Solitalea canadensis DSM 3403: one gene and its partner. The protein of the gene in region 1 interacts with the protein of each later gene in a pairwise test. Links are inferred from orthologs where the notes say so. Each region holds a gene or a part of one and is shown in the gene's direction. Other genes may lie near its edges. The genes, in order: ligA and leuS.

Evidence for each region.
Region 2: the proteins of ligA (region 1) and leuS interact in binary tests that used the Escherichia coli proteins (3 or more experiments, as listed by UniProt). The link is inferred for Solitalea canadensis DSM 3403 from one-to-one orthologs.

The regions. Positions count from the first base shown.
Region 1 is NC_017770.1:3,222,957-3,238,228, forward strand. Bases 12,276-15,272 are described here. They hold ligA (NAD-dependent DNA ligase LigA), read left to right. Parts: upstream 12,276-12,766; coding sequence 12,767-14,779; downstream 14,780-15,272. Other genes in these bases: SOLCA_RS13320 (hypothetical protein), read left to right, coding at 12,276-12,741; SOLCA_RS13330 (DUF6913 domain-containing protein), read left to right, coding at 14,789-15,272. Also shown: SOLCA_RS13275 (SusC/RagA family TonB-linked outer membrane protein), read left to right, coding at 1-2,220; SOLCA_RS13280 (RagB/SusD family nutrient uptake outer membrane protein), read left to right, coding at 2,240-3,697; SOLCA_RS13285 (phosphotransferase enzyme family protein), read left to right, coding at 3,847-4,992; SOLCA_RS13290 (lactonase family protein), read right to left, coding at 5,449-6,579; SOLCA_RS13295 (hypothetical protein), read right to left, coding at 6,732-7,331; SOLCA_RS13300 (DJ-1/PfpI family protein), read right to left, coding at 7,629-8,207; SOLCA_RS13305 (M48 family metallopeptidase), read left to right, coding at 8,313-9,572; SOLCA_RS13310 (hypothetical protein), read left to right, coding at 9,724-10,419; tyrS (tyrosine--tRNA ligase), read right to left, coding at 10,480-11,763; more of SOLCA_RS13320, read left to right, coding at 12,070-12,275. UniProt on the Escherichia coli protein: DNA ligase that catalyzes the formation of phosphodiester linkages between 5'-phosphoryl and 3'-hydroxyl groups in double-stranded DNA using NAD as a coenzyme and as the energy source for the reaction.
Region 2 is NC_017770.1:3,480,482-3,496,141, reverse strand. Bases 5,672-9,056 are described here. They hold leuS (leucine--tRNA ligase), read left to right. Parts: upstream 5,672-6,012; coding sequence 6,013-8,856; downstream 8,857-9,056. Other genes in these bases: SOLCA_RS14405 (hypothetical protein), read left to right, coding at 5,672-5,785. Outside these bases: SOLCA_RS14440 (GH92 family glycosyl hydrolase), read left to right, coding at 1-720; SOLCA_RS14435 (hypothetical protein), read left to right, coding at 818-1,273; SOLCA_RS14430 (bifunctional riboflavin kinase/FAD synthetase), read right to left, coding at 1,285-2,217; tRNA pseudouridine(55) synthase TruB, read right to left, coding at 2,310-3,008; SOLCA_RS14420 (undecaprenyl-diphosphate phosphatase), read right to left, coding at 3,182-3,979; SOLCA_RS14415 (DUF3098 domain-containing protein), read right to left, coding at 4,089-4,325; SOLCA_RS14410 (cell division protein FtsX), read right to left, coding at 4,403-5,281; more of SOLCA_RS14405, read left to right, coding at 5,579-5,671; SOLCA_RS14395 (carboxypeptidase-like regulatory domain-containing protein), read right to left, coding at 9,060-9,779; SOLCA_RS23230 (hypothetical protein), read right to left, coding at 9,923-10,117; SOLCA_RS14390 (DEAD/DEAH box helicase), read right to left, coding at 10,469-11,791; SOLCA_RS14385 (glycerophosphodiester phosphodiesterase), read right to left, coding at 12,094-12,870; SOLCA_RS14380 (glycoside hydrolase family 97 protein), read right to left, coding at 13,247-15,250; SOLCA_RS14375 (glycoside hydrolase family 71/99-like protein), read right to left, coding at 15,417-15,660.

The DNA.
Region 1 (15,272 bases):
GCAAAAGCTTTAGCTGCAGCGTATACAGGCAATCCATCTGGTTTAAATGCTTACATTGAAAATCTATTACCATCGTCGCGCAAAAACGTAAATACCGACTGGCAAGATGTTGCCTTCAGAAACGGTATTAATACTAACTATGAGCTTGGCATTAATGGAGGTAGTGAAAAAACTCGTTTCTACCTTGGTGGTAATTATTATAAAGAAGAAGGTATTGTAGTAGGTTCAGGGATTGATCGTTATAGTTTCCGCTTAAACATGGATCATAACATCAATGATAAATTTAAACTATCAGGAAATATTGCGAGCACATTTCAAAACAAAGAAAATAGCAGTCCTGATGCCGCACTTTATCAATCTTACACCAATTTACCTTGGGACAGAGCTTTTGACGACAATGGAGTTCCAATAGACCCTAATACTGCCCCTGAATGGTTTGGTCGCGATTTTTCAAATTTTGCGTTTGAACGTCAATACAATTACAACAAGAGTAGAGACCTTAATTTTGAAGGTGTAATTAAAGGTGAGTACTTCTTTACCAACTGGTTATCGTTTTCAACATCGAACCGTGCGGAGTTAGGTAATGGGTTCAATGAAAATTACAATGATATCCGCTCTACTTCAGGAAGTTACACCAATGGCTACTTATATAATTATAACAGTGATTACCGTACTTATTTAACGTCGAACTTGTTAAAGTTTAACCGTACGTTCAACAATCACCAGATCGACGCTTTATTGGGACAAGAGTATCAATATAATACCGATCAGTACAGTGATGTAACTATGAATGGTTTACTGCCAACGCTTGATGTATTAAGCACAGGAGCGCAAGTGGTAAACTCAACCGGATTAAAAAACACTAGCAAATTCTTATCATTCTTCTTACAAGGAAACTATAACTACAAAGGAAAATACTTCTTCACCTCGTCATTCAGAAGAGATGGTTCTTCTCGTTTCGGAAGTAACAACCCTTATGCTAACTTCTACGCATTTGGAGGTTCATGGATCGCATCGGAAGAAGATTTCATGAAAGATATTTCATTTATCAACTTATTAAAAGTTCGTACCAGCTATGGTACTACCGGTAACGCTGAAATCAGACAATATGTTAACGGGTCTTATTCGTTGAATAATTATGGAGGAATTGGATATTACAAGGTGGATGCATCTTACAATGACATGACTGCAGCCTACCCTTTCCAATTGGAAAACAAAGATCTTACCTGGGAAAAAACAGCGTCGTTCGACTTTGGTATTGACCTAGGTGTATTAAACAATCGCATCAGCTTTACGGCCGATTATTACAACAAAAACACCAGCGATTTATTATTTAATGTTTTACAACCATCAAATGTGGGAATTGGTTCAAAAACGTTAAACGTTGGCAGTGTTAGAAACACGGGTATCGAATTTGGTTTAGTAACCAGAAACTTTACCCGTGATTTTAAATGGGATACAGAGTTTAACATCTCATTCAATAAAAACAAGATCACCGAATTATATAACGACCTTCCTTTTGCGTCAAACCAGGCTATTGGTAACCAACGTTTAATTGTTGGTCAGGATATGCATACCTGGTATATGCGCAAATGGGCTGGTGTAGATCCTGCAAATGGCGATCCTCTATGGGAAGTTGTAACCACCGACCCTCAGACTGGCAAACAAACCGTTACCACCACTAATACATACAGTAAAGCAACCTTACAAACTGTTGGTACTTCAACTCCTGATTTCTTCGGAGGTTTACGCAATACCTTCTCCTACAAAGGCTTGGAACTAAATGCGTTCATCAATTTTGTATACGGTAATGATATCTATAATGGAAACCGTGCATTATTTGATAGCGATGGTGCTTACAACACTTATAACATGATGCAACTGCAAGATGGCTGGAATCGTTGGGAAAAACCAGGCGATATTGCTACGCATCCAAAATTGGTTAACGGAGGTAATAAAAATGCGCAACGACCTTCTTCTCGTTTCATTGAGGATGGCAGTTATTTACGTTTACGTAACGTAACACTCTCTTACGCACTTAAAGAATCAATATCTAAACGTATCGGCGTTCGTTCTGCTAAATTTTCTATTGGTGCTGATAACTTATATACATGGACCAAGTTTTCAGGAATTGATCCGGAGGTTGACGACAACGGTTCTGTTGGATTCAAATATCCATATTCAAGAAAATTCATTTTGGGCGTACAACTAGGTTTTTAACCATCTAAGAATTAAGACAATGAAAAAAATATATTTACATCTGTTCAGCCTTAGCGTCCTGTTAATGGGAACTACTGCTTGTTCATTAAATGAGTTACCAACCGATGGCTTGCAAGATAATCAGGTAACTTCAACCGTACAGGGACTCACAGCTGCAACTGCCGGTAATTACTCGTTTGCGTTAAAACAGCAGTTCATCCGTAATCTTTATTATATGAATGAACTTCCGGGAGATAATGTAAGTTTAAGTGGAACTACTACTGATGCCTTATTTTATTCTTATACATATGGCCATTTACCTAACCAGCTTAACTCGTATGAGATATGGCAAGAGTGTTACCGCATAATAGCGGGAGCCAATAGACTGATCCCTAAGATTGACGAAAATGCATCGGAAGAGTTTAGTCAATTAAAAGGCGAAAACATATTTCTACGGGCATGGGCTCACTTAATTTTAGTTGATCTTTTTGCAAAACCTTACACCTTACAAGGCGTAAACCCTGGTACTGAATTAGGTATTCCGGTAGTTTTGAGCTATAATCCTGATGAGAAGCCTGCACGTAATACATTGCAGGAAACCTACAATGCAATTGTTGCTGATCTCCTTAAATCAGCCGATTTAATGGGAAGTGATAAGAGTAGTGTTTACGCATCAAAAGAAGTTGCCTGGGCTTTATTATCGCGTGTGTACTTATACATGGGGCAAAATGATAAAGCAATCGAATACGCTGACAAAGTCATCAATTCAGATCGTTATGAACTGGACAATGCTGATAACTATAAAAAGTACTTCACCATTCAACCTGAAAACAACCCTGAGACCATTTTTGCCATTAAGTTTGCTCAGAAAAATGATTTAGGGTACGGAAGTATTGGCTCTATGTATAATGCTGATGGTGGATATGGAGAGCTGTACGCTTCAGTGCAATACATGAAGCTTTTAAACAAGCATCCGGAGGATTTACGTCACTCTTTCGTAGCTGTTCAATATAAAGCGGGTACTACAGATACTTTGAAAAGGAATGGCGATCCGAAAATTTTTGTTTTCAAATTTTCTAACCAGGGAGCAACCAGTTCTATGTCTTCGCCAGCTATTATCCGTTTAGCAGAAGTGTATTTGAACCGTGCAGAAGCTAATGCTAAATTAGGTAAGAATACTGAAGCTTTGGCAGATGTTAACACTATTCGTTCTCGCGCTGCGATTCCGGCGAGTGCATTATATACCACCGGCGATTTAAAAGGTCAGCCAAGTGTACTAGATGCCGTTTTAGAAGAACGTCAGCTTGAGCTTTCATTTGAAGGATTCCGCCCACGCGATTTGTTCAGAAACAACCGCACATTGGTTCGTGAATATCCTGGATTCCACCCATTAACAGACGGAACAAAACAAATAATTCAACCAACCAATCCACGAATTATTCACCTAATACCAGAACAGGAGATTATTCTAAATCCTAATTTAAAACCTAACTTATAGGGAGATTTAGAGTTTAAGGATTAAGGTTCTTTTGTAAATTTACTGCACAGAACCTTAGTCCTACTCTTGAAGTGTGTTAAAAAATTAATTACACCAACGTTTTCAGGACATCTTATTAACGCTCAATATTTATCAATAAATTCTGATTCATGACTAATAATCAACATACACCTCAACATTTAAGTGCTATTATTGATGCATTTAGTATTGAGGGTACTATTGCAACAATTAAACCGTATGGCTCTGGTCATATAAATGACACTTTTTACCTGAAAAACGAAGATCAAACCCATCCTGATTATTTATTACAACGCATTAATCACGCTATTTTTAAGGATGTTCCGGCCCTAATGGACAATGTAAAAAAGGTAACCGAACATCTTCGAAAAAAGTTAGCTGCAATACCCGACAGTAATCCTAAAAAACAGGTATTAACGATTATTCCATTAAAAAACGGACTGTTATACTTTAAGGACGTTGATGGTAATTACTGGAGAATGTACTTGTACTTAACTGATACCAACAGCTATGATCTGGTTGAAAAGGAAATCCAAGCATTTGAAGGAGGAAAAGCATTCGGCAGATTTCAGGCGCTATTATCGGATATGGATGCCACGTTATTAGCCGAAACAATACCCGATTTTCACAATATAGAAATGCGCTTATCGCGTTTTTATAAAGCATGGAGTACTGATATAGCCAAAAGAAGAGATGAAGTAAATGAGGAAACCGATTTCATTAATAAGCGGGTAGATGTAATGAAGTCGATACTAAATTTAGGAAAAGAAGGCCACCTGTCACTTCGAATTACTCATAACGACACTAAATTCAACAATGTACTGCTAGATGCAAACGATAAGGCTCAATGCGTTATTGACCTTGACACAGTGATGCCTGGTTATGTAGCCTATGATTTTGGAGATGCAATCAGGACTATCATCAATTCAGCTTCTGAAGATGAAAAGGACCTCAACAAAATAAAACTAAATATTCCTTTGTTTGAAGCCTACACTAAAGGCTACCTTTCTGAAGCCGATAAGTTTTTGTCGGCAGTTGAAGTGGATTCACTAATGATGGGAGTTTTGTTGATTCCGTATATGCAAGCAGTTCGTTTCTTGACTGATTATATAGAGGGAGATGTTTATTACAAAACTAATTTCGAAGGTCATAACCTCCAGCGTACACGAGCACAAATTCAGCTACTAAAAGAAATTGAAGCTGAGCATGATACATTAGTAGGAATAATTGATCGTGTTTATAATGAATTGAAAAATGCAACAACACTCATTTCATAGCATGATAAATAATAAAGCCTTCGAAAAGAATCGAAGGCTTTATTATTATTTATAGTCTCTTGCTTTTACTTTAAGAACCTCTCCTATTTTATTAAAAATTATGATTTCCTCGTTCATCTCTTTTGGCCTGTTCAATCCTTTTATCAATGGCTTTTTGAATACCTTTCATTACTTTTTCAGTAAGTTCACTCGTTGCGATTTGATTATAATTTTGTAAAACATAAATTATCATATGCACAAAATCGCCTTGTACAGTTCGGAAGAGATGATCTAAGTACTAGCACCAACTATTAAGAGAACTGTACGCAGCGACGGCATTTTTTGCTTACTTTTTTTTTGCTGAAGAAAAAAAGTGAGTCCCGCAGAAGGCGACGAAAGAAAAAAAACTCTCAAGATTAGGTTCAATGCATTCTAGCGAACGTCTTTCAATCGCACAACAGGTTATTAATAATAGCCCTATTTCGCTACACGAATCATTTTTAAACAAACAGGTTTATCTAACTCCAGCTTTACCTTAGTATCTTCCAATTTTCCTGTCACCTGGTTAATTCTGAAAACAATTATATTATTGCTATCCCGATTTGCCACTAACAAGAATTTTCCGGACGGGTCAATCATAAAATTACGTGGATGTAATCCTGTTTTAAAGTGACCAATTTCAGTTAATTTCCCATCTGCTCCAACTTTAAATGCCGCAATATCATTGGTAGTACCTCTGTTGGTTGCATATAAAAATTTGCCATTTGGAGTTAAATGGATATCGGCAGAACCCTTGTCGCCTGTACCAGGAGATTTGTCAGAGAAAAGCGTTTGAAGCTCCGTTAGATTTCCTTCAAAATAAGAGTAAACCATAATTTTGCCTGAAATCTCATTTAACAGATAGCAATACCTTCTATTAGGGTGAAACTCAAAATGGCGTGGACCGGCACCAGCTGGTAAACTATAAAAAGACGGGGAAGTCTGAGTTAAAACCTCTTTTGTACTTTCAGGATAAAACTTGTATTTATATAAACGGTCATTGCCCAAGTCGGCTGCAAAAAGGTAATCGCCATCAGGAGAAAAATTTGCACTGTGCACATGAGAACTTTCCTGACGACCCGCATATACGCTGCTGCCTTCGTGCTGAAGAGTTTGTACCGCCGGATTTAAATATCCTCCGTCATTCGTTTTAAAAACGACCAGATTACCACTGCTATAATTGGTGGCCACAACATTCTTTCCGGTTGCATCAAGTGTTACATAACAAGGATGATCTCCATTAGTAGGTTGCGTGTTCATAAAATTGATCGAACCTGTTTTATTATCAAAATAGAAAGAACTTACCGCACCCTTCCCTTCACCATTTTCATTTACGGCATATACTTTCTTTTTGTCAGGAGAAACGGCTAGGTAAGAAGGGTTTTCAGATTTCACCTTGCTCACATAAGTAAACTTAACCGTTGCAGGGTTAAAACGATAAACATAAATACCTTCACTGGTTCCGTTCGTATAAGTTCCTACCAATAAATAATACTCTGTCTGAGGCAGTTGTTGAGCTTGTGCTAACCCTGCAATCAACAGAAAAAATAATATGAATAGTTTTTTCATTATAAGAGATTTATGTGCCTCAAAGATAAATCATTTTGTCTGAAAATAGGATGATTAAAAACAGGTCAAAAAAAACAGCGGCTCAAACTTGATGCTTGAACCGCTGCTTCATAAATGGACGAAAATCACTTTTCATCATTCTCATGAATTATCTAACGTCTGGAGAGCATTTCTTCTAAAGCATTGCGTTCAGTCTGCAATTCGCGCGCTAAACGTTTTTCTTTTTCATTTGCTTTTGTTTTGAAGTTCTTAAACTCTTCTGTCAGTTCTTCAAACAAATGAATACGATAATAGGCTTCCTTCTTAAAACCTTTATTTATGAAAATAAAATAAGCTAATGCTCCGGCTAATCCTATTACCAACCCCCACATAATTGTATTGTAGGATTTTTTAGAAATATTGATACCCATCAAACTCAAATTATCAATAAGATTCTGGGTTTCTTGCAAATTCTGATTCTTAGCAGTTAGGTTATTTTGCAGTTCGCTAATTGTTTTCTGTTGAGCTGCAATTTTCACATGTGCTGTTGTTACATTCTTCTTTTCTTTGTTTAGCGAGTCATTCGCGTTGCGCCATAAGGCCCTTAAAGAAGCTTCCTTAATAACTTTGTACTCTTGATAATTATTTGCTTTTTCTACTATAGCAGTATACTGGCTTTGAAGATTAGGGCCACTTTGAAAACTTTCAGCATTAGCACTACTACATAAACATACACCTGCCACTAAAACACGGAAGATCATTCCTTTACTCATACTTAACTTGTTTTTGGATGGTTTAACTAATTGTTTCAAGAGAAACTGAATGAATTACACAAGTAAGTTGCCAAAGTAACCGAAGAGGTTTACCAAGCGTGTTTTTTAATTATCAAAAAGGGGAATGCAGGACAGTTTGCCCGATATTTATCCAATAAGAAAATAGTTATTTCATTAATACTGTGTATAAACTATTATTATAAATTGATAATCAATGAGGTAGATGATACCCAATCTTTGCAAAAAATTTCCTGTTGGTTATAAGAAAGCCCTATCATTTCTGATAAGGCTTATCTTTTATAATTCAATCTTGGTACCGAGTATCTTTAAAAACTCAGCTATCCATTTTGGATGCCCTGGCCAGGCTGGTGAAGTAACCAAATTTCCATCAACAACAGCATCTGTAGCAGCAACATCTACATAGGTTCCTCCGGCTAAGGTAACTTCCGGACCAACAGCAGGATATGCTGTTAGCTTTTTGCCTTTTACCACATTTGCAGCAGTTAAAATCTGTATGCCGTGACAGATCGCTGCAATTGGCTTGTTACTTTCCGCAAAATGCTTTACCAGTTCAATCACCTTTGGATTTAAACGTAAATATTCAGGAGCCCTCCCACCTGCTAAAACAATCGCATCATATGCCTTCGGATCAACATCCGCAAATGAGTAATTCAAAACAAAGCGATGCCCTGGCTTTTCACTATAGGTCTGGTAACCATCAAAATCATGAATAGCTGTTGTAATGTAATCGCCTTTCTTTTTATCCGGACAAACAGCATGAACTTCATGTCCTACCATCAACAGCATTTGAAAAGGCACCATTGTTTCATAATCTTCGGCAAAATCACCGGTGAGAAATAAGATATTCTTTTTCATAAGGAACACAAATTTGGAGTTAAAATCTATAATTATTATATAACGAAATTTCGTTGTGATATATTCTTATGATAGATATATTGCATGCCAAATTAATTAGTGTCTATGAATAACACTCTATCTACTTCACAAAAGCTGAATGCCTTAAAGTCTGAAAATTTCAATAAAAGCGTTAATAGTGCGGTTACTGCCATTATTCTGTTTATCCTAAGTTATGTCATCCTTGTTGGATTAGCAATCGGATTAGCCATTATTTGTGGCTTTGCCGGATTTATGATGATCTCCATGGGAATACATTTTCTTACCATTATGGTTGCCTTAGGCATTATTTGTTTGGGGGCCATGGTTTTCTTGTTTACCGTAAAATTCTTATTTGTTTCTAACAAGGATACTAATCCGCATAGAGTACAGCTTTTTGAAGATGACCACCCTAAATTATTTGCTTTAATAAAAGAAATTGCAAAAGAAACCGGAACATCATTTCCCCAAAAAGTGTTTGTTTCGCACCAATTAAATGCCTGCGTATTTTACAATTCAGGATTTTGGTCGCTTTTCTTTCCTATAAAAAAAAACCTGGAAATTGGTTTAGGATTAGTTAGCTGTATAAACGAAGCAGAACTTAAGGCGATTATTGCTCATGAATTCGGGCATTTTTCGCAATCAAGCATGCGGGTTGGCAACTATGTTTACCGGGTAAATAATATCATTTTCTCTATGGTAAACAGTCATGATAAATGGGACGATCTGTTAATACGTTGGGTCAATACAGGTGGTCTTTTTGCATGGTTTGCCGTTTTCACATCACATATTGCCAACTTCATACGTAAGCTATTAGCGAAAGCTTATCAGCCTATCAATATTCGCTATCTGGCGCTTTCAAAAGAAATGGAATTTCATGCCGACTTAGTGGCCGCGAATGTTGCCGGCAAAAGCGCTTCTATTTCGGCGCTCCGAAGAATAGAATTTGGAGCTATAGTGTTTGATGACCTTGTGAACAAGCTTGGAGAACTTGGAAATGAAGAAAAACGAACAGATAACCTATTTATCAACTTTAAGGAGTTTTTGAGATACCGTGCTCAAAAAAATAGCTTCCAATTAGAAAATGACCTTCCTATCATGGATGACAATAGTTATAGGACAAATATGGTTCATCGTAGAGTAACTTATAATGATAAATGGTCGTCACACCCTGATTTAAAAGAGCGTGTAGCTAACATTTTAAAAGCAGATATTGAACACGAAAATCTATACACTGATCCGTGGAATTTATTTGACAATGCTACATCACTGCAGCTTCAAATTACTACTCAATTATATACTTTGGGTTTCCCCGACAAAAAACTTTCCTGTAATTCCGCAGGATGAAGTTCAAAGCGCATTACTACAACAACCTAAAAACTATAACCTGCACGAGTTCTTTAGACTTTTCTACTTCAATCGTTCGCTAAGTAAGCTCAATCTTGATTCGCTAATTTGTAATCAACAATCGGTTGATAATTTTGAAGACATTTATCCCGTGAGATTTGAAGATCAGTTAAACTGCTTTTATCGTGATTCAAATGATCTCAACACTTTAAATTCCATCAAAGAAGGTCATATAATAGCTAACGAATTTGAATTTGATGACAAGATATATTCGCTTGATCAGGTGGACGACATTATAGCGGAATTACAAAAAGAAATCGATCAACAAACTGAATATTTCAACAGGAAAGATGAACAGGCTTTTTTATACAATTATAAAACAGCTCTCTTGGAAAGTATTGAAAAAGCTGAAGAGTATAAAAAGCTTTATAACAATTTTCAAAATGCAGAACAAGAGCTAAATAATTATAGAACACTTACAACTCGATTCTACGCTTATTCTTCTTACCTGTCCTCGTTCAATTATCTTTCGGACGAAGTATCCAAAAATGCTTGCGAAGTGCTCAATGAGTTGATTCATACACTTAGAACGAACGTTGAAATGAGTAAACAAACTTCGATTTTCGCCATTCAGGATGTTGATCTCTCTGATGGATACTCCAACTATCTACTGCACGATAAACCTACCGTTTCGTCAACTTTAAGCGAGTTTAATGTGCATGTTTATAATAAAACATTTGAAACAACAACCGCAATTTTGGATAAGGTATCAACAGTAAAACAGGAAACTGAACGTATGTTATTACAATTTCAGATGGAATTAGTAAACGAGAAAGCTACCTTTTAGTTCTAAAGAAAACGGCTTTGAGATTACTCAAAGCCGTTTTCTTTAGAATTTTATTAATAATTACTCCGCGATAAGCAGGAAATAATTCTTCTTACCTTTCTGAGCAACAATAAACTTGTTGTTAATCAAACTTGATTGATCGATCAATTGATCTACTCCACCAACTTTTGTTTTATTCAGGCTAACTCCTCCACCCTGGATCATTTTCTTTGCTTCACTTTTTGAAGGAAATACTTTGGCTTTATCACCCAGCAAATCAACAACATTTACCCCTGCCGATAGTTCTTCTTTTGATACCTGGAACTGTTCGATTCCGTCAAAAATACCTAACAAGTTATCATCGCTCAATCCGTTCAAAAAGTCAATTGAACCGTTTCCGAATAAAAATTCAGATGACTTTACAGCAGTCTCATAATCATCTTCAGAGTGCACTCTGATAGTAATATCTTTTGCCAAAGCTTTTTGTACAACACGTAAGTGAGGTGCAACATCGTGTTCTGCATCTAAAGCCTCTAATTCTTCCTTAGATTTTAACGTAAAAATGCGAATCCAGTTTTTAGCATCTTCATCACTGGCATTTAACCAAAATTGGTAAAATTTATATGGAGAGGTACGTGAAGGATCTAACCACACCGCACCGCTTTCTGTTTTACCAAATTTATTGCCATCGGCTTTCTTAATTAGCTGTGTGGTTAACGCAAAAGCTTCTCCTTGAGCCTTTCTACGGATCAGCTCAGTTCCGGTAACAATATTACCCCATTGATCAGAACCACCCATTTGAAGGAAACAGCCTTTATGTTTCCATAAGTAGTAAAAATCGTAACCCTGAATTAACTGGTAACTGAACTCTGTAAATGAAAGACCGCTATCACCTTCAAGACGTTTTTTTACCGAATCCTTAGCCATCATGTAGTTAACGGTAAGGTGTTTTCCTACATCACGGATAAAATCTAAAAAGCTAAATTCTTTGAACCAATCATAGTTATTCACCATTTCAGCACTGTTAGCACCACTGTTGAAATCAAGGAATTTCTCCAATTGTTTCTTAATAGCGGCCTGATTATGGTTCAAAATTTCAGCAGAAAGAAGATTACGTTCCTGCGATTTTCCTGAAGGATCACCAACCATACCGGTTGCTCCACCTACAAGCGCATAAGGCTTATGTCCTGCTTTTTGAAAGTGAATCAATGTCATAATTTGGGTTAAGTGACCAACGTGCAATGAGTCTGCAGTAGGGTCAAAACCAATATAACCGGCAATAACGCCTTCATTCAGTTTCTCTTCAGTACCAGGCATGATATCATGCAGCATGCCGCGCCAACGCAATTCTTCTACAAAATTCATAATTTCTACGATTACTCTGATTTCTAATTTGATTACACCGATTACCCTGTATTGATTACACCGATTTTTCGATTTAGATTACACCGATTAATAACCTAATCCTGAAATAAAGTGCGTTTAGATGAATGGTGAGTGCGCCAAAGATAATTAATTATGATTAATTTGCTTTCTACTTTAAAGGTTTTAACCACATCCCTCTCCTAAACGAGAAGAGTTTACGATCACTCACTCGCCCCGGAAGAGTTCAAGAATCAGTGTTATCAAATAAAAAATCAGTGTAATCAACAAAAGGTGTAATCCCAATAAATGAACTTTCTCTCTCACTATTATTTCGACCAGCAAGCACATGACTCCAACTTTGTATTGGGTTTAGTACTTCCTGATCTTACCAAAAACTTTAATAAAACCTGGAACATCCATCCTCATAAATTTCATGACAAACTTTCGGCAGACCAGTCTTTATTATCAATTTACAAAGGGTGGCAAAAGCACTTAATGGTCGACAAATACTTTCACTCATCCACTTTTTTTAAGAATGAAACTGATAAAGTAAAAGAAGTCATCACCCCACTGCTTGTGGGAACACAGGTGCGTCCGTTCATTCTTGCCCATATCGGATTAGAATTGATATTAGACAGTTTGTTGATTGAAACGCAAAAAATAGATGTTGCCAAGTTTTATACGCATTTAAAACAAGCTGATCGTTCAATCCTGCTTAACTATTTATCGATAAACAACATTCTAGAACCGGCAACGTTCTTCAGTTTCTATGATAAGTTTGTGGAGAATCAATATTTATTTTCTTATACTGATTATCAAAAGTTGGTTTACGCGCTTAACCGTATATGTTATGGAGTTTGGGGTACCCATTTTACTGAAGAAACTAAAGAAGAGCTACAACAGGTTCTTACAACCTATAAAGACACACTCATTGATCATTTTATGAAGATTTTCGATGAAATAGAATCAAAAATTTAATTAGCAATACCTAATTTCGCTTGCTATGCAAATCGAAGAAGCAAAAAAAACAATCGAGGCTTTAACTGCCGAACTCAATCAACATAACTATAACTATTACGTACTTGCTCACCCTACCATTTCTGACTATGATTTTGACCAGAAATTAAAGCAATTAGTAGATCTAGAGCGGGAATTTCCTGAATTGCAGGAACCTGATTCTCCTACACTGAAAGTGGGTGGCGAGATCACTAAAACATTTAAAACCGTACAGCATAAATATCCAATGTTATCATTGGGTAATACTTATTCTGAACAGGATCTAATTGACTTTGATAACCGGATCAGGAAGGCTTTAGGTGATGATTTTGAATATGTTTGTGAGCTTAAGTTCGACGGACTTTCCATGAGTCTGACTTACGAAAATGGCAAATTAGCGCGTGGGGTAACTCGTGGAGATGGCACTAAAGGAGATGATGTTACCACAAACGTTAAAACGATAAAAACCATTCCTCATAAATTAAAAGGAGAAGGTTTTCCTGCTGAATTTGAGATCAGAGGTGAAATATTTATGCACAAAGCAGCTTTTGTAAAGCTCAATGCCGAACGTGAAGAAAACGGAGAACAGCCATTTGCCAATCCTCGCAACTTTGCTTCGGGCACAATGAAAATGCAAGATTCTACAGAAGTAGCAAAACGTCCGTTAGACTGTTTCCTTTACTTTTTGTACGGCGATAATCTTCCTTACAAAACACATTGGGAAAGTTTACAGGCTGTAAAAAGCTGGGGATTTAAAGTATCAGAACACATTAAACTTTGCAAGAATATAAACGAAGTTCTTGACTTCATTCATCTTTTTGAAGATGAACGCTTTAAACTATCGTTTGATATCGATGGAATTGTAATTAAAGTAAATAGCTATGCTCAACAGCAAGAATTAGGGTTTACTGCTAAATCTCCTCGTTGGGCCATTTCTTATAAATACAAAGCACAAGAGGTTGAAACAAAGCTTCTTTCTATCACCTATCAGGTTGGAAGAACAGGCGCCGTTACTCCTGTAGCAAACTTACAACCTGTATTATTAGCCGGAACTACTGTTAAACGAGCAACACTGCATAATGCCAATGAAATTGAACGTTTAGATGTGCGCGAAGGCGATACCGTATTAGTGGAAAAAGGCGGAGAAATTATCCCGAAAATCATTAAAGTTAATTTGGATAAACGTCCAAATGGATTGCCTCCTACGCTGTTTACCACAACTTGCCCTGAATGCGGATCAACATTAACAAGAACTGAAGGAGAAGCCGCTTGGTACTGCCCTAATGATTCTGGCTGTCCACCCCAGATTATTGGTAAAATGCAGCATTTCACCGGACGAAAAGCGATGAATATCGACAGTTTGGGTGATGAAACCATTGTTCAACTCTACAACGCCGAATTGTTGCATAATATCTCTGACATTTATGCTTTAAAAGATAAACGAGACCAACTACGCCAAATGGAGCGTATGGGCGAAAAATCTGTCAATAACTTAATTGAAGGCATCGAGCAATCCAAGCAAATGCCTTTTGAAAAGGTACTTTTCGGATTAGGAATCAGGTATGTTGGAGAAACTGTTGCAAAAAAATTAGCACAACATTTTAAAAATATTGATAACCTTGCAAACGCTAGTTTGCTTGAATTAACTGAAGTTAATGAAATAGGTACACGTATTGCAGAGAGTGTTACCGAATACTTTGCTGAAAACAATCACCGTTTATTGATTGAGCAGCTTAAGCAAGACGGGCTTCAGTTTGAAGTTGAAGAAAAAGAAATTGTGTTGGCAAGCAACAAACTGGAAGGAAAAACTTTCCTTATCTCAGGAGTTTTTGAGGGATTTGGACGTGAAGAGCTGAAAGATCTTATTGAAGCCAATGGGGGAAAAATGTTGAGCAGCATATCATCTAAACTGAATTTCCTGGTGGCCGGAGATAACATGGGCCCATCCAAACTAAAAAAAGCAACCGATTTAAACATTCCGATTATTTCTGATAAAGATCTAATGAGCATGCTGAATTAAACCAACCAAATGAGAACTTTTTTAGCAAATTACTTTTTAAAACGCGAAGCAGCGAAGGTTGCACGCCAGGCAAAACAGTTGGGCCTCGACAAAGCCAACAGCTTCTTGATTTTATACAATGCGTCACAATTAGAAGAAATTAAAGCACTAAAGGAAATTTCTTTCAATTTAGCCCAGCAACAGAAAAAAACTGTTGCCTTATGCCTTATTAGCGAAAAGGATTTGCCTGAATTTCGAACAGAAGCAAGAAATTTTAATTTTATTACACCAAAAGAGCTAAATCTACTATCGTTACCTAAAAAAACGACAGTAAATGAACTTCAATCAACAACGTATGATGTATTAATTAATCTTTCTGCTCAAACTAATACAACTCTTTCGTATTTAGCATTAAAAGCGCATGCAAATTTTAAGATCGCACAATACCTACCCGAAGAAAGTTTTGTATATGATTTCATGATTGATTGTAAAAAAGACACAAGTATTGTTAATT
Region 2 (15,660 bases), 250 kb from region 1 along the record:
AGAACATCCGATGGCAACTGGATTTCTAATTTCGATCCTTATTATTCTGAACATGATGAACGCGGACAATATATTGAGGGAAATGCATGGCAACACAGTTGGTTTGTACCACAAGATCCACAGGGATTAATCAAATTATTTGGAAGCAAAGCTGCATTTACCGCTAAGCTTGACTCATTATTCAAAGTAAGTTCAGAGATGACCGGTGAGAATAAATCTCCTGATGTATCGGGTTTCATTGGTCAGTATGCACACGGAAACGAACCAAGTCACCATATTGCGTATTTGTATAATTATGCCGGACAGTCGTGGAAATCGCAACAACGCGTTCGTGAAATTATGTCGAGCATGTACAGCAATAAACCTGATGGATTGTCGGGTAATGAAGATTGTGGACAAATGAGTGCTTGGTATATTATGAGTGCTATGGGTATTTATCCTGTTAATCCGGCGAGCGGAGTTTATGTATTCGGAAGTCCTGTGTTAAATGAGGCTAAAATTAGTGTTGCGGGTGGTAAATCATTTACGATTAAAGCAGTAAATAACTCGAAAGAGAACGTTTATATACAGTCGGTAACGTTAAATGGCAAACCTTATACTAAAACCTATATTACGCATAATCAATTGCTCAAGGGTGGAGTTTTAGTATTTAATATGGGCAAAACTCCAAATAAAAAGTTTGGTGTGGCTGCCACTGATGTTCCTCCTTCTAATCAATAAATAAAAAGATCTTTAGGTGTATAGTCTAATCGATGTGGATTGTACACCTAAATTTCTGAAATGATACTATTTTTGTGGCAAGAATTAATTGCTGCTTATGAAAATCAATCTACTCCTGTATTTAACATTATCTGTTTTAACATTCTCCTGCAAGCCAGTGGTTCAAAAGCAAGTGGAAGATTCTGAAAAACTTTCACTTGAAAGAAAAGAGGTATCTAAAGAGCCAATAGCCGTTTTTGAGAAAAAATACAAAGATGATCTGAATGATTTCCGTTTTTCAGTTAGGATTTACGAAACTCCAAAAACACTTTGGTACCGAATGGCTATCGAAGACCGTGGACTTGCTGTAAATGATACAGTGGTTTTCCCAAATTTGGGTGTTGAAATAAAACCCGTTCTTAAAAAAGGGAAGAAAGAAATGTCGTGTCTTCTTGGCTTCTTAGATCAGCAAGGTAACTTTATGGGATATAAAGAAATTTCTTCCGGAGCAAAAGGACTAACAATCAAGCAAACTCATACTTATTATATGAGTCACTCAAAAATGGCTAAATAATTAAGTGTTGATCAAATCTGTTGCAAAATCTTCCTGGCATTAATCTCATCAAGTTTTAATTGTGTGGTTAATGCATCTAATCCGTTAAATTTCTCATCATCTCGTAGGTATTCAAGGAACTCTAACGAGATCACTTCTCCGTAAATATCTGTATCGAAGTCAAAAATATTAACTTCTATGTTGTGAGTCATGCCGTTTATGGTTGGTCGGTGACCAATGTAAAGCATTCCTCCAAAGATGTCATCTTCAATATGAACTTTAACAGCATAAATTCCATCTGCAGGAACTAACTTATAGCCCTCTTCAACATATAGATTGGCAGTAGGAAACCCGATAGTTCTGCCTATTTGATCTCCTTTAACAACCTTTCCACTTAGGCAAAAGTTATAACCCAAGAATTTGTTGGCGGTAGCGATATCGCCTTTAATTAGTGCCTCTCTTATTTTTGTAGAGCTTACAGCCACATCATTTACATCCTGCTCCGGAATCTCTTCCACATCAAATCCATATTGAGGTCCGTACATTTTTAAATGCTCAAAACTACCTTCGCGATCTTTACCAAAACGATGGTCATAACCGATCACCAGTTTTTTAGTACCAATCTTTTTTACCAATATATCTTCAATAAATTCAGACGAAGTTAGGTTGGAAAAATCACGTGTAAACGGAATGACGATCAAATGCTGAACACCTGCTTTTTTCAAGAGATCCATTTTTTCATCCAGGGTATTGATCATTTTTGGCTGATCGGCCTCCGGATGCAAAATCATGCGAGGGTGAGGGAAGAATGTTAATACAACCGTTTCTCCCTCAATTGTGTGGGCAACTTCCAGAAGTCGTTGAATAATCTTACGATGCCCAAAATGTACACCATCAAATGTTCCAAGTGTTACAACCGGTTTATCGAGTGTTCTAAATTCTTCAAGACTTCTGTATATGTTCATTGTTTAATTGCTTGTTTGGATAATAGTTAATGGTTCATAGTTCATAGGGACTAAACTGACGGCTATGAACCATGATCTATGAACTATAGGCTTTAAATTTCCTTCTGACTTTTAATCTTATTCACCAGTTCCATGATCTCCCATGAATTGTCTACAGAGAATTGACCAATACGGGTGCGGCGTAGTGCGGATAAATAGGCACCATTCTGTAATTTCTTTCCGAAGTCATTGGCTAATGAACGAATATAAGTGCCTTTTGAACAAACCACTCTGAAATCAACCTCTGGAAGGTCAATTCTGGTTATTTCAAATTCACTGATGGTTACTTTTCTGGATTTTAACTGAACTTCTTCTCCACGACGAGCTTTTTCATAAGCACGTTCTCCATTGATTTTTAAGGCCGAATGAGCAGGAGCAACCTGTTCGATTTCTCCCAGAAAATGTGGTATGGTGTCAAGGATATGAGCTGGTGTAATGTGTCGGATATCATATCGAACATCAACCTCCGTTTCCATATCGTATGATGGTGTAGTAGCTCCTAAAACGAATGTACCGGTATATTCTTTTTCCTGAGCCTGGTAGTCATCTATTTTTTTGGTGAATTTACCAGTACAGATGATCAACAAACCTTTTGCTAAAGGGTCAAGAGTTCCCGCATGTCCCACTTTTATCTTAGCAGGCTTAAAAGCATTTCTGATTTTGCCTACCACATCAAAAGAAGTCCATTTGTAAGGTTTGTTTACCAACAAAACCTCTCCTTCGGCAAAATTATGTAAAAAAGAACCTTCCATATCCTTGTTGGTATTAGAGACAGGTCCTTTTTCCTTTGAAAATTCTTCTTGTTGTTCGATCGAAATATTTGTCATCTGTTCTCACTATCCGTTTCCCGGTGGCTGCAAAGATAATAACTATTCATTAGTTTCTGTTTTACAGCCTTAAGTATAAAAATCAATAGTAGTTTCTCTTAGATCAGTTGAAGATTATACCCAAGGAAATAAAAAATAATGATAACAGCCCCTACCACGATACGATACCAACCGAATACCTTGAAACCGTGTTTTGTTAGGTAACCGATAAATGCGCGGATCGCGATGATTGCAACGATAAACCCTACCAGGTTTCCAATACCGAAAAGCTTCCATTCTTCACCACTAAGGTTAATGCCTCCGTCTTTATAGAAGTCGTACATCTTTTTTGCTGTTGCTGCAAACATAGTAGGAACGGCAAGGAAGAATGAAAATTCAGCAGCTTGTTTACGGTTTAGTTTTTGAGTTAAACCACCAATGATTGTCGATGCTGAGCGAGAAACACCAGGAATCATGGCAATACATTGAAACAAGCCAATAACAAATGCATTATTATATTTAATTTCTTTATCAGGATTGTTTTCAGACGCTTTAAACCAATTGTCAAGAAGAATAAAAATTACTCCTCCGACTAAAAGCATAATACCTACCGTTAATACACTTTCTAGCAAAGCATCAATCTGGTGAGAGAATAAAACTCCAAATACAACAGCAGGAATAAAACCAACAAATAGCTTGAAATAAAAGTCTAAGGTTTGAAAGAAACGTTTGAAATATAAAACCACCACTGAAAGTATGGTTCCGAATTGAATACCAACCGTAAAGAATTTAGTAAAATCACCGTTCGGAACTTTCATCAACCATGAAGCAATGATCATGTGTCCGGTAGATGAAACAGGTAAGAATTCAGTTAATCCTTCAACGATAGCAAGGATAATAGCTTGAATAAGGGTCATTTGTAAGGAAGGGGATGGAGGTTATGTGGTGATGGGCAAATAGTTCATAGATCATGGTTCATAGAATATAAAAGAGCTATGAACTATAATCTATGAACCATGATCTATATTATTCAGCAGGTTTTTTGAAGATCGCGAAAAATTCAATTACAAATCCTGCCAGAACCAAAATAGGAGCAACTACGATTTTGGTGTTGCTCATAATATCGGTTGTGCCGCTCATGCAAACAAAGCCAAGTATAATAACAGCTAGGCCTGCAAGCATTAATATATAATTCTGACGACCAAAAAGAAACGTTACGTTCTTATCGGTTTTATTTTCTGTTGGTTTTAAAGGAGTGCTCATTAATTTTTTTAAGTTATCAGTTAGTTGTTATCGTCATAATTGAATTACTCATCATCCGATAACTAATTGTGATTGTTTTAAACGTATAAAGCGTCGATTTTCAGACGTAAGTAACGGGTTACAGCAAAATAGGTACTGAACAATGAAATTAAAATTCCAAGAATGATCAGTCCTGCGAAAAGAATACCGAATTCAGCATAATCTTGCATAACGATCAATTCAGGGATTTCATTGCGTGCCAGGTATAAAACACCCATTACCATTAACGTAGCTAATAAGCCAGCTAAAATACCATGCAAAATAGCCATGGTTAAGAAAGGCTTACGTATGAAGTTTTTGGTTGCGCCAACCAATTGCATACTCTTGATCAGAAAACGTTGAGAATAGATAGCTAAACGAATCGTATTGTTGATTAATGCTAGTGCAATGAATAATAATAAGCCACCGAAGCATAAGATAACCAGACTGATAGCTTTCATATTACGATTCATGCTATCAACTAATGATGGCTGGTACTTAACCTCTTTAACAATAGGCTTTCCGGTAATTTCTTTGGTTACTTTATCAATACTTGCATTATCCGCAAAATCTGCTTTCATGTAAACATCAATGGAGTAAAGCAGCGGATTATAACCTAAGAATTTAATAAAATCTTCTCCCAAATCTTTTGAAAGATTTTCAGCGGCTAACTCTTTACTTACATAAACAGTAGATTTTACAGCCGGATTTTTTTCAATTTCTTTTTGCAGCGCCAAAATATCTACTTCCTTGGCATCTTCATTCAGGTATACGTTTACAACGATATTCTCTTTAACATAATCTGATATTTTGCGGACATGTAAAATTAGCAGTCCGGCAAGACCTACCATTAATAATACCATCGCAATACTGATTACAGTAGTGATGTAAACTCTTTTTGTTCTTTTCGATACGTTGCTTTCTTCAAACTCCTGCATAAGAATTTTGTATAGGTTTTGCGAAAATAGGAAACCTCTCTAATTAAACGTAAATAAAAAATGAAAAGTGTGCAAATATATCATTAGCTCAGGATGGAATATTTTAAAGATTCAGGTAACAACAGCTATGTTTTTTAGTTGAATCAAAGAAAATACTACTTATGAAAATGAAATTATATATAGTTTTTATTACTCGCTTCAATACCATTAACCCTATTAGCATGCAAAAAAGAAAATGAAATTGCTGATAAACAGTTTGATAAACGCCTAATAGGTACATGGTATTTTGTAAGTACCGTGAGAATTTATTATAAATCATCTAATAAACCGATAAAATCATTCGACAATAAGTTCAATGGTAAATTATTCTGGGCATTTAAGCCGGATGGATGGCTGGTAATTAATGATAATAAAGGGGTGTCTTCTTCAAATAACTATAGTACAAATGAACGTTTACAGCAACTAATTATCTCGAGATATAAGTTAGGGATTCTACATTTATAGATAAAAGTTATTCAACCTCTTACCGATTGTTTAGAAGAATCTACGAATTGTGATTAAAAAGTAAGGGCCCTTCAGTTCTTATATTTTTAAAAAGCATCGAAATTTCGTCGCTTTTTTTATTAAGGCAAAACAAAACCCTATTTTCGCAAAAAGTTAAACGATTAAAGCTGTTAATTGCGGTGAATAGATCATACGCATCAGAACGCTATTTATAAATAAAAAGTTAAATGGAATACTCTTTCAGAGAAATTGAGAAGAAATGGCAAAAGTTCTGGGCCGATAACAAAACCTTTAAGGTGGACATCGACTCAAATAAACCAAAGTATTATGTGTTGGATATGTTCCCATATCCGTCAGGAGCAGGATTACATGTTGGACACCCACTGGGCTATATAGCTTCTGATATCTTTACACGTTTCAAAAAACTGAAAGGGTTTAATGTGCTTCATCCAATGGGGTACGATGCTTTTGGATTGCCTGCCGAGCAATATGCAATTCAAACGGGCCAGCACCCTGCAATTACTACAGATCAGAATACGAAACGTTACCGCGGACAGTTAGATCGCATTGGTTTTGCATATGATTGGAGCAGAGAGCTTCGCACTTGTGATGCCGATTATTATAAATGGACGCAATGGATTTTCATGAAGCTATTCGATGCTTGGTATAATAACGATACTAACAAAGCTGAGCCTATCAGTAAGTTAGTTTCGATGTTTGAGGCACACGGTACAGGAAATGTTAAAGCTGCTTGCGATGAAGATGTACGCTCTTTTACGGCAGCAGAATGGAAGTTGTTTGGTGAGGAACAACAACAAAAAGAGTTGTTAAAATACCGTTTAACCTATTTGTCTGAATCTGTTGTAAATTGGTGCCCTGCATTGGGAACTGTTTTGGCTAATGATGAGGTAATAGGAGGTTTTTCTGAGCGCGGCGGTCATCCGGTTGAACAGAAAAAAATGAAACAGTGGAGCATGCGCATTTCCGCATATGCTGAACGTTTGTTAAACGGACTTGATACGATCGACTGGCCTGAACCTGTACGTGAAATGCAACGTAACTGGATTGGCAAATCAGTTGGAGCTCTTTTACGTTTTGAGCTTATGTCTGCTCCGGAGAATGAACATGGTTTGATGGAGTTAGATGCTCATCATGATGTTGATCCTGAGACTTATTTAAGTGCAGGGGTCGATAAGATTGAAGTATTTACAACACGTTTAGATACTGTTTACGGTGTTACGTTTTTAGTACTGGCTCCGGAGCATGAACTTGTTGAGAAAATTACGACACCAGGCCAAAAGGCTGATATAGAAGCGTACATCGCTAAAACCAAGCAGAAAAGTGAACGCGATCGTATGGCTGATGTAAAAACAGTTTCGGGTGCTTTTACTGGTGCTTATGCTATAAATCCGTTAAGTGGAGAAAAAGTACAAGTTTGGATCGCTGATTACGTTTTGGCCGGATACGGTACCGGGGCTGTAATGGCAGTTCCCTCGGGCGATGAGCGTGATTATCGTTTTGCGAAGCATTTCAATTTACCTATCGTTCAGATTTTGGACAGCCAAATTTTGGACGAAACAGCTGATGCCACTAAAGAGGGTAAATATGTGAACTCAGGTATGATCAACGGAATGACTTACGCTGAAGCAATGAAAGCCTTAGTTGAAAAGATCGAGGCAGACGGCAGTGGAAAGGCAAAAACTAATTACCGTATGCGCGATGCAATCTTTGCTCGCCAGCGTTATTGGGGTGAACCAGTTCCGGTTTTCTTTAAAAATGGATTACCATACCTGATCGATGAAAATGATTTACCGTTGGTATTACCTGACGTTGATAAATATTTGCCAACCGAAACAGGGGAGCCTCCTTTAGCTCGTGCTGCAAACTGGAAATATAAAAATGAATTTGAATACGAACACAGTACCATGCCTGGATGGGCCGGAAGTAGTTGGTATTGGTATCGCTATATGGATGCAAAAAATGAAAATGTTTTTGCATCAACCGAAGCAATTGATTATTGGAAAGATGTAGATCTTTATATTGGTGGCTCTGAACACGCTACTGGTCACTTGCTGTATTCTCGTTTCTGGAATAAGGTATTGAAAGATCTTGGCTATGTGAAGGAAGAAGAACCTTTCAAAAAGCTGATCAATCAGGGGATGATCCAGGGACGTTCGAACTTTGTGTATAGAATCATCGGTACCAACAAGTTTGTTTCTTATGGCCTTCGCAAAGACTATGATACGCAAGCGTTGCACGTAGATGTAAACATTGTTACTAACGATGTGCTGGATTTGGATAAATTCAAAAATCTGTCTCCTGATTATGTTAATGCAGAATTCATCTTAGAGGATGGCAAATACATCTGCGGTCATGAGGTGGAGAAAATGTCGAAATCTAAGTACAACGTTGTAAGCCCAGATGATATTATTGATCAATATGGTGCTGATACATTGCGTATGTATGAGATGTTCCTTGGGCCTCTAGAGCAATCAAAACCATGGAACACTAACGGTATTTCAGGAGTTTATAATTTCTTGCGTAAATTCTGGAACTTGTTCTACAATGAACAGGGAAATTTCTTTGTTTCTAATGAAGAACCTACCAAAGCTGAATTGAAAGCACTGCATAAGATCATTCAAAAAGTACAAGAAGATGTTGAGCGTTTTTCATTCAATACCTCGGTATCTAGTTATATGATCTGTGTTAATGAGTTAACAGCATTAAAGTGTAATAAAAAGACCATACTGGAACCATTGGTAATTGCTTTGTCTCCATATGCCCCTCATATTACGGAAGAATTATGGGTTCTACTTGGCAATGAAGCGGGTTCAATTATCCATACGTCCTTCCCAGAATTTAAAGCTGAATACCTGGTTGAAGATGCATTTGATTATCCTATTTCAATTAATGGGAAGGTTAAAACCAAATTAAATCTTCCTTTAACCTTGGAAGCAGCAGATGTAGAAAAGGCAGTTTTAGAAAGTAGCGATGTAGCTAAATACCTGGATGGAAAAACTCCTAAAAAGGTAATTGTAGTAAAAGGCCGGATTGTGAATGTTGTTCTTTAGCTATTAGCAGTTAGCCATTAGCTATTTGATATTATTAGTTTCATTGCCGTTGACTGAAGTCAACGCAGGATAAATAAAAAGGCTTTAGTCGTGTGAGCGGCTAGAGCTTTTTTAGCTATTAGCCACTTCAGTCAACGGTTGATGAGATAAAATAAGAAAGGCTTTAGCCTAACAGCTAACAGCTATTTGCTAATAGCTAACTACTAATTCACAACTCCTTCTGCAACATTTGAAGCTGCTGACAGAGAAGGATAGAGATTCAACTTTTTACCTGGATCAAAATAGGATGAATATTTAAACGGAGATCCATATATAATCGCATAAAATTTAGTGCCTTGTGCGATTCCTAGTGAAGTGATTTCCTCTTTATTCATTAGGATTTTAAAAGCTCCGTTATTTACGGTATAAACACTTTGTGGAGAGTATTTATAGTTGGATGATGAAACGTTGTTTGATTCACCAATAAATAAACGAATCCATCTATTGTCGGCAGTTACAGGAGTAATTGTGCCTTCCACTTCATACTGAGTTGTTGCAGCATTAAAGCTGACTTTTATATTACTGGCAACCGTACCCGATGTTTGCACTAAATCAATTGCGTCTAATGAAGTATGGCGTTGATTATGATTTACCTGGAACATCCAAAAGTCGCCATACCCTGATTTGCTAAATACAATGTCATATTTACCTGGGTTGGTATTTAATAACTCACATCGCCCATTTTTATCAGTGATACCGGATTTTTTAGGACTAATGTTGTTAAGCGTTACTTTTGCACCATCTGAAGAGGATTGTTTATTGCCAAATTCATCATAAAGATCAACGTAGGCTGTTAAAGTTCCCACTGGAGAAACCGAATTAGGATCAGAACCACCGCAACTGCTTAAAATGAAAAGTAATGCCAGAAGGGAAAGATATTTCATACTGTAGTAACGAATAATGCGTAATTACTACTAATATAATATTTTTATTGGGAGAGAATTGTAACAAAACTCCATAATGTGAAAAGCGTCCTGTTTTAATCAGGACGCTTTCTAGTATGAAAGATATAGAGCATTAAAAATAGTTAGTCGGCGTTACAATAATAGCAATGTTCATAACTCTCATCATAGACTAACGTTGAGCACGAGCCATATTTGCGTGATTTTCTTCCACCCAAATATTTTTGGTAGTCATAATTCTGAAGGGTATATTTTTGAGTTGCCTTATTAGCAGTTATTTCTTTCGAGTTTAATATCGAAGTTGAAGCAGGAGCTTTCATAACAAAGAATTTTAGATGAACAATTCACTAATGTCAATTAGTGTTCCATTTTTATTATGATACAAAGGTAACTTACTAATTTTATGTCAAACATGATAATAGTCAGGTCTTGAGCGATTTATGTAATGATAAACTCTGATTAGAATCATTGTTAAATTGATGGTAAAACTTGATTAAGTATTGATTATGCTTACAGATAACTGTAAAATGTTATTTTTCAACTATTTATTTAAGCTGCAATAGGGTCAGATAGCCTAACATTTCTGTCTCAACTTTATATTGTATACATTTTTGCCAGTAGTGAGCACTAGTAAAAACAAAAAAGCCTTGCTCAAAGCAAGGCTTTCTATATTATCTTTTTGGACCTCCTTTAGATGCCGAGGTGGATTTTGACTGACCTTTTCGGTGTTGCTGTTTTTTACTGCTATGTCCCTGACCTCCTCCGCGGTTTTTATTATGAGAAAATCCTCTTTTACTTCCTCGATTATCGTTTTTCTTGTCGGTTGCTTGTTGTTGAACCTCCAGGTAACGTTGAATAGTCATTGGAAAAGGATGATCTTCCACAGTAGGAATAGACTTACCTATCAGTTTAACAATATCTTTCAGGTAGGTCATTTCCTCCGGATCACAAAAGGTTAAAGCTGTTCCGCTGGCTCCGGCTCTTCCTGTACGGCCAATACGATGCACATATGTTTCTGCTTCGTAAGGAATATCAAAATTGATCACATGTAACAGGTCATCAATGTCAATTCCTCTGGCAGCAATATCTGTGGCTACCAATATCCGGATATCTTTTGATTTAAAGTTGCTTAGGGCGCGTTGACGTGCGTTCTGCGATTTGTCACCATGAATAGCTTCGGCTTTGATCTTGTGCTTGTTGAGGTCACGAGCAATACGATCCGCGCCATGTTTAGTTTTGGTAAAGACTAATGCAGAACCAATTCCATCGTTTTCTAGTAAATGGGTCAATAATGCGCGTTTATTGCCTTTATCAACCATGTAAACAGACTGATTAATGGTTTCTGCAGTTGATGACACCGGAGTTACTTCAACCTTAACAGGCTTACTTAAAATGCTGTCGGCCAATTGTTGGATAACGGGAGGCATAGTAGCTGAGAAGAATAGTGTCTGACGTTTTTCAGGCAATTTGGCAATCACCCTTTTCACATCATTCACAAAGCCCATATCGAGCATACGGTCGGCTTCATCTAGTACAAAGAATTGAACCTTATGTAAATGAATGAATTTTTGGTTCATCAGATCAAGCAGACGTCCTGGAGTTGCTACCAAAATATCTACTCCTTTGCTTAGCGCTACCGTTTGGTTTAGTTGATTAACGCCTCCAAAGATAACCAGGTGTTTAAGCTTCAGATTTTTCCCGTAGGCTGCAATGCTTTCTCCTATTTGAATGGCTAACTCACGAGTTGGCGTAAGAATAAGGGCTCTTATTGGAGTTGTTCCTTGTTCGTGACGAACAATCGGATGTAATAATTGTAAAATGGGAATGGTAAAGGCCGCTGTTTTACCGGTTCCGGTTTGTGCGCAACCCAATAAATCCTGGCCTTTTAGGGCAACTGGGATTGATTGTTCCTGAATAGGGGTGGGTTGTGTATAACCTTCTGATTGCAGGGCTTTTAATATGGGGTCTATTAAATTTAATTCGTTAAATGTCATGAATGTTGTATGGCAGAATGCTGTTTATAAATAAAACTCAGCAGTCTGGGGTTAAGTACATTCCTGTTTGCGGAGTGTAACTGCTGCAAAGGTACGGTTTTTTATTAGCTGCTAGCTATTAGCTTTTAGCCATTAGTTTTTGGCTGTTAGTAGTGAGTCATTAGCAAATTAAAAAGGCTCCAGCCAAACATTGTTGTTTGGCTGAAGCCTTTTATGTTTTTTTAGCTGTTAATTATTGGCCCTTTATACATCGGTTAACAATGCTAACAGCTAATAGCTAACGGCTAACAGCTATATAGTCACTACCTTTTTCCAATCAACTCAAAAAGCAGTTCCGGCTCATTGGTGGTAATAAAATCAACTTTATTATCCAGCAACCAGTTCATATCTTCTTCTTTATTTACCGTCCATGCATTCAGGTGTAATTTGTATTTTTTAGCGTCAGCAAACCAGTCTCCTTTTTTGAAAACAGAGAAATGATAGTCGGCACCGTACAATTTATCTGCTGCTAACTGTTCTGCGGAAACATCACCTTTTAAGTAGTAAACCTTTGCCTGAGGTTTTAACTCCACTACTTTTTTGGTGGCGTCGTAGCTGAAACTAATATATTCAATCCACTTATCTGCTTTTAATTTAGTTACCATCGCTACCACTTTTTCAGTTAAAGCAAGAGTTCTTTCTGGACTGATAACGGATGGTTTTATTTCTAAGATAAGCTTGGTCTTTTTTTGTTTCATTCCGGCTTTCAGGTAATTTGAAAGGGTAGGGATCTTTTCACCGTTTGATAAGCTTTTTTGCAAAAGCTCATCATAAGTTGATGTTTCGATTTTAATACCTAAGAATTCGGGATCATGATTAACTACAAGTATGCTGTCTGATGTCATGTGAACATCAAATTCAGAACCATAGCATTTTAATTTTATTGCTTGCTTTAATGCAGCAATAGAGTTTTCCGGTAAATTATTCTTCTTCCACGCACCACGATGGGCAATTACAATATTGTCGTTCCAGGTGTTTTTCTGAGCAAAGGCAGAGGATGCATATACGGTGATAAAGGCTAGTAAATAAAGGAATCTCATAATAAGTCGAAAAATTAATACGGTCCGCAATATAAAAATTGATGCTTAGTTTTTGGGCAGCTTAGTGTAACCATTACGTTATCTCTTTAAAAAATACCCCTAACCCCTAAAGGGGAATTCTTGTCGCTTGAGATAAAAAAAACAATTTTTACAATTTGGCAAGATTATTAATTGGGAAAAAAGTAAGTGAAAGAATGCTCTCGACTAAGTCGAGACTGCGTACAATTCGCACTATCTAGTGCTGATAGTGCGAATTGTCCAAGCGATACATATTCCCCTTTAGGGGTTAGGGGTTCACCACCCAATAGGTTAAAAAATAGTCCCGGCTTAGCCGGGACTGCAAATGATAAAAAAACCAATATATTATGAGAAGAAATTAATCTATTGCTTTGAACCTGATCGCTTGTCCACCACCTGAAGCCAGGTTAAGTTTTAAAGTAGAATCAGCATTAACCTCTGTCTGAGTAATTGAGACAGGTAATGGGTTGGTTTCCCAATTACAATCGGCCCCGTCTGCATAAACTTCGGCTATGTATTTTTTGCCTGGAGTAAGGAAATCAAGTTTTATATTTATTGAACGGCTGTTTTCATTGGTAATACTACCCAAGTACCAATCGTTGGTTTTGCGGTCTTTGCGAACAACGGTAATAAACTGTCCGATTTTGGCATCCAAAACTTTGGTGTTATCCCAATCTGTTGGAACATCTTCGATAAACTTAAATGCCGGTTGATTAACATAATTCTGTGGAAGATCAGCAGCCATTTGCAGCGGACTGTAAATTACCACATATAGCGCCAGTTGTTTGGCAAGTGTAGTGTGAACCCTGAAATTACTGTCATTTTTAAACAGTATATCGAAGATGCCAGGAGTATAATCAATTGGTCCGGCTAAGCCACGGGTGAAAGGTAAAATTGTAGTGTGGGCAGGAGGATTGCCTGAACTCCATGCTTCATATTCAGTTCCACGAGCACCTTCGCGTGTCATCATGTTAGGGTAAGTTCTGCGTAAACCGGTATCTTTTATTGGCTCATGAACATCCAGCATTACTTTATGATCAGCAGCTACCTGCATTACACGGTTGTAATGGTTCACCATAAATTGTCCCTGGTGGTATTCTTTGCCATTGATACGTTTATTAACATAACCTGTTTTAACAGCATGGATGTTATTATCCTGTAATAGTTTATAAGCATCAAGCAATTGACGGTCGTAGTTAGCAACATTTCCGCCTGTTTCATGGTGTGCAATTAGGGTAATACCACACTCCTGTGCATATTTACTTAGTTTAGCTAAGTCATAATCAGGGTACGATTGAGTAAAGCTGAATCCTCCATCCTTTACCCAGTCGCCATCCCAACCAGTATTCCAGCCTTCTGCCAATACACCCTGAATGTTATGTTTTTTAGAGAAATCAATCATTTCTTCCACATTTTTTGTGGTAGCCCCATGTATCGATCCTGAGCCCCATGATTGAGTTTTAAGGTGCATGCCCCACCAGATTCCGGTATACTTTCCTGGTTTGATGTAAGAAATATCAGTTAACTTGTTTGGGTCATTCAGGTTTAAAATCAGGTAAGAAGTAATTAAGTCGCCAGGTTTATCGGCAATCTGAATGCTTCTCCAAGGTGTTTTTAATGCGCCTGAAACTTTTACTTTAATACCATCTGACCATGGAACCAAATCTCCTTTAAGCTTTAATCCTTCCGGCTTTAATGTCATAGAAGCATAGTCTACTAAGGCTGCTTCATGAATACTTACAAATAAGCTATCGTTAAGCTCCATTGTAAGCGGAGTATGAACGTTTTGATTCAGCGCTGATAGTTTGCTTTTTGTGAAAAGGTATTCAGAGTCTTGTTCGTCGCCATACGCAGGAATCCACCATGTATCATAATCGCGAGTCATAGCGAACTCTGTAAGCTCATCAGTTATTTGGTATTCTTTTAATGAAGCTTGTTCAGGAATTTCATACCTAAAACCAATACCGTCATTGTAAGCTTTAAACACAATGTTCATTTTGCGTTTTTTACCACCTTTTTCCTGAAGAGCGATTGTTAAGCTTTTATAGTTATTCCGGATGTCTTTTACCTCTCCCCAAGGTTGAGTCCAGGTTTCATCAAAAGAGTCATTTTTAGAAGATACAACCTTAAAATCTTTATCAAGAGCCGGCTGATCTTTTATGGTAAAACCTAAGCGAGACTCGGCTATCAGTGTTAAGTTTTTCTTCGTCACCGAGTAATAAGGAACTCCATCTTTGAGTATGAATGCAATTTGAATGTTTCCGTCCGGTGATTTTACCGATAATGACTGCGCCTTATTCTGACAACTTGAATAGGTTGTACATGCAATGAGAAAGAGACAGAGCAATGCGATTTTTTTCATTTTTGAAAGATTTATATAATTCTCGTTTGTGTTTGCAGTGTTGTTATTCTACGATCATGTTTAATTTGCTGACACGTAGAATTTATCCTGCTCATCATTAAATGAGAATCATACGGTGTCGGGATGACGTGAATAAATAGTTGGGCGAGCTAAGCTTGGTTCATGATTAGTTAATTTTCTGAATTAAGATTTTAGCTTCATTGATTCTTCCGGAAACCAGGTTATAAAACACCTGATCCATTTTTTTCTGGTTCTCGGCAGCATTAGGGAATTTTTTCCTGAGTTCGTAGAGCTTAGAAATAAGTTCCAGATCAGTCTGTGAATTGGAAACTCCCAGTTTTGATTGCAACGCAGTCAAGAAGCCATAACCAAATTCTTTGGTAGGTTCGATCATAGTTCCTTCTCCGTAA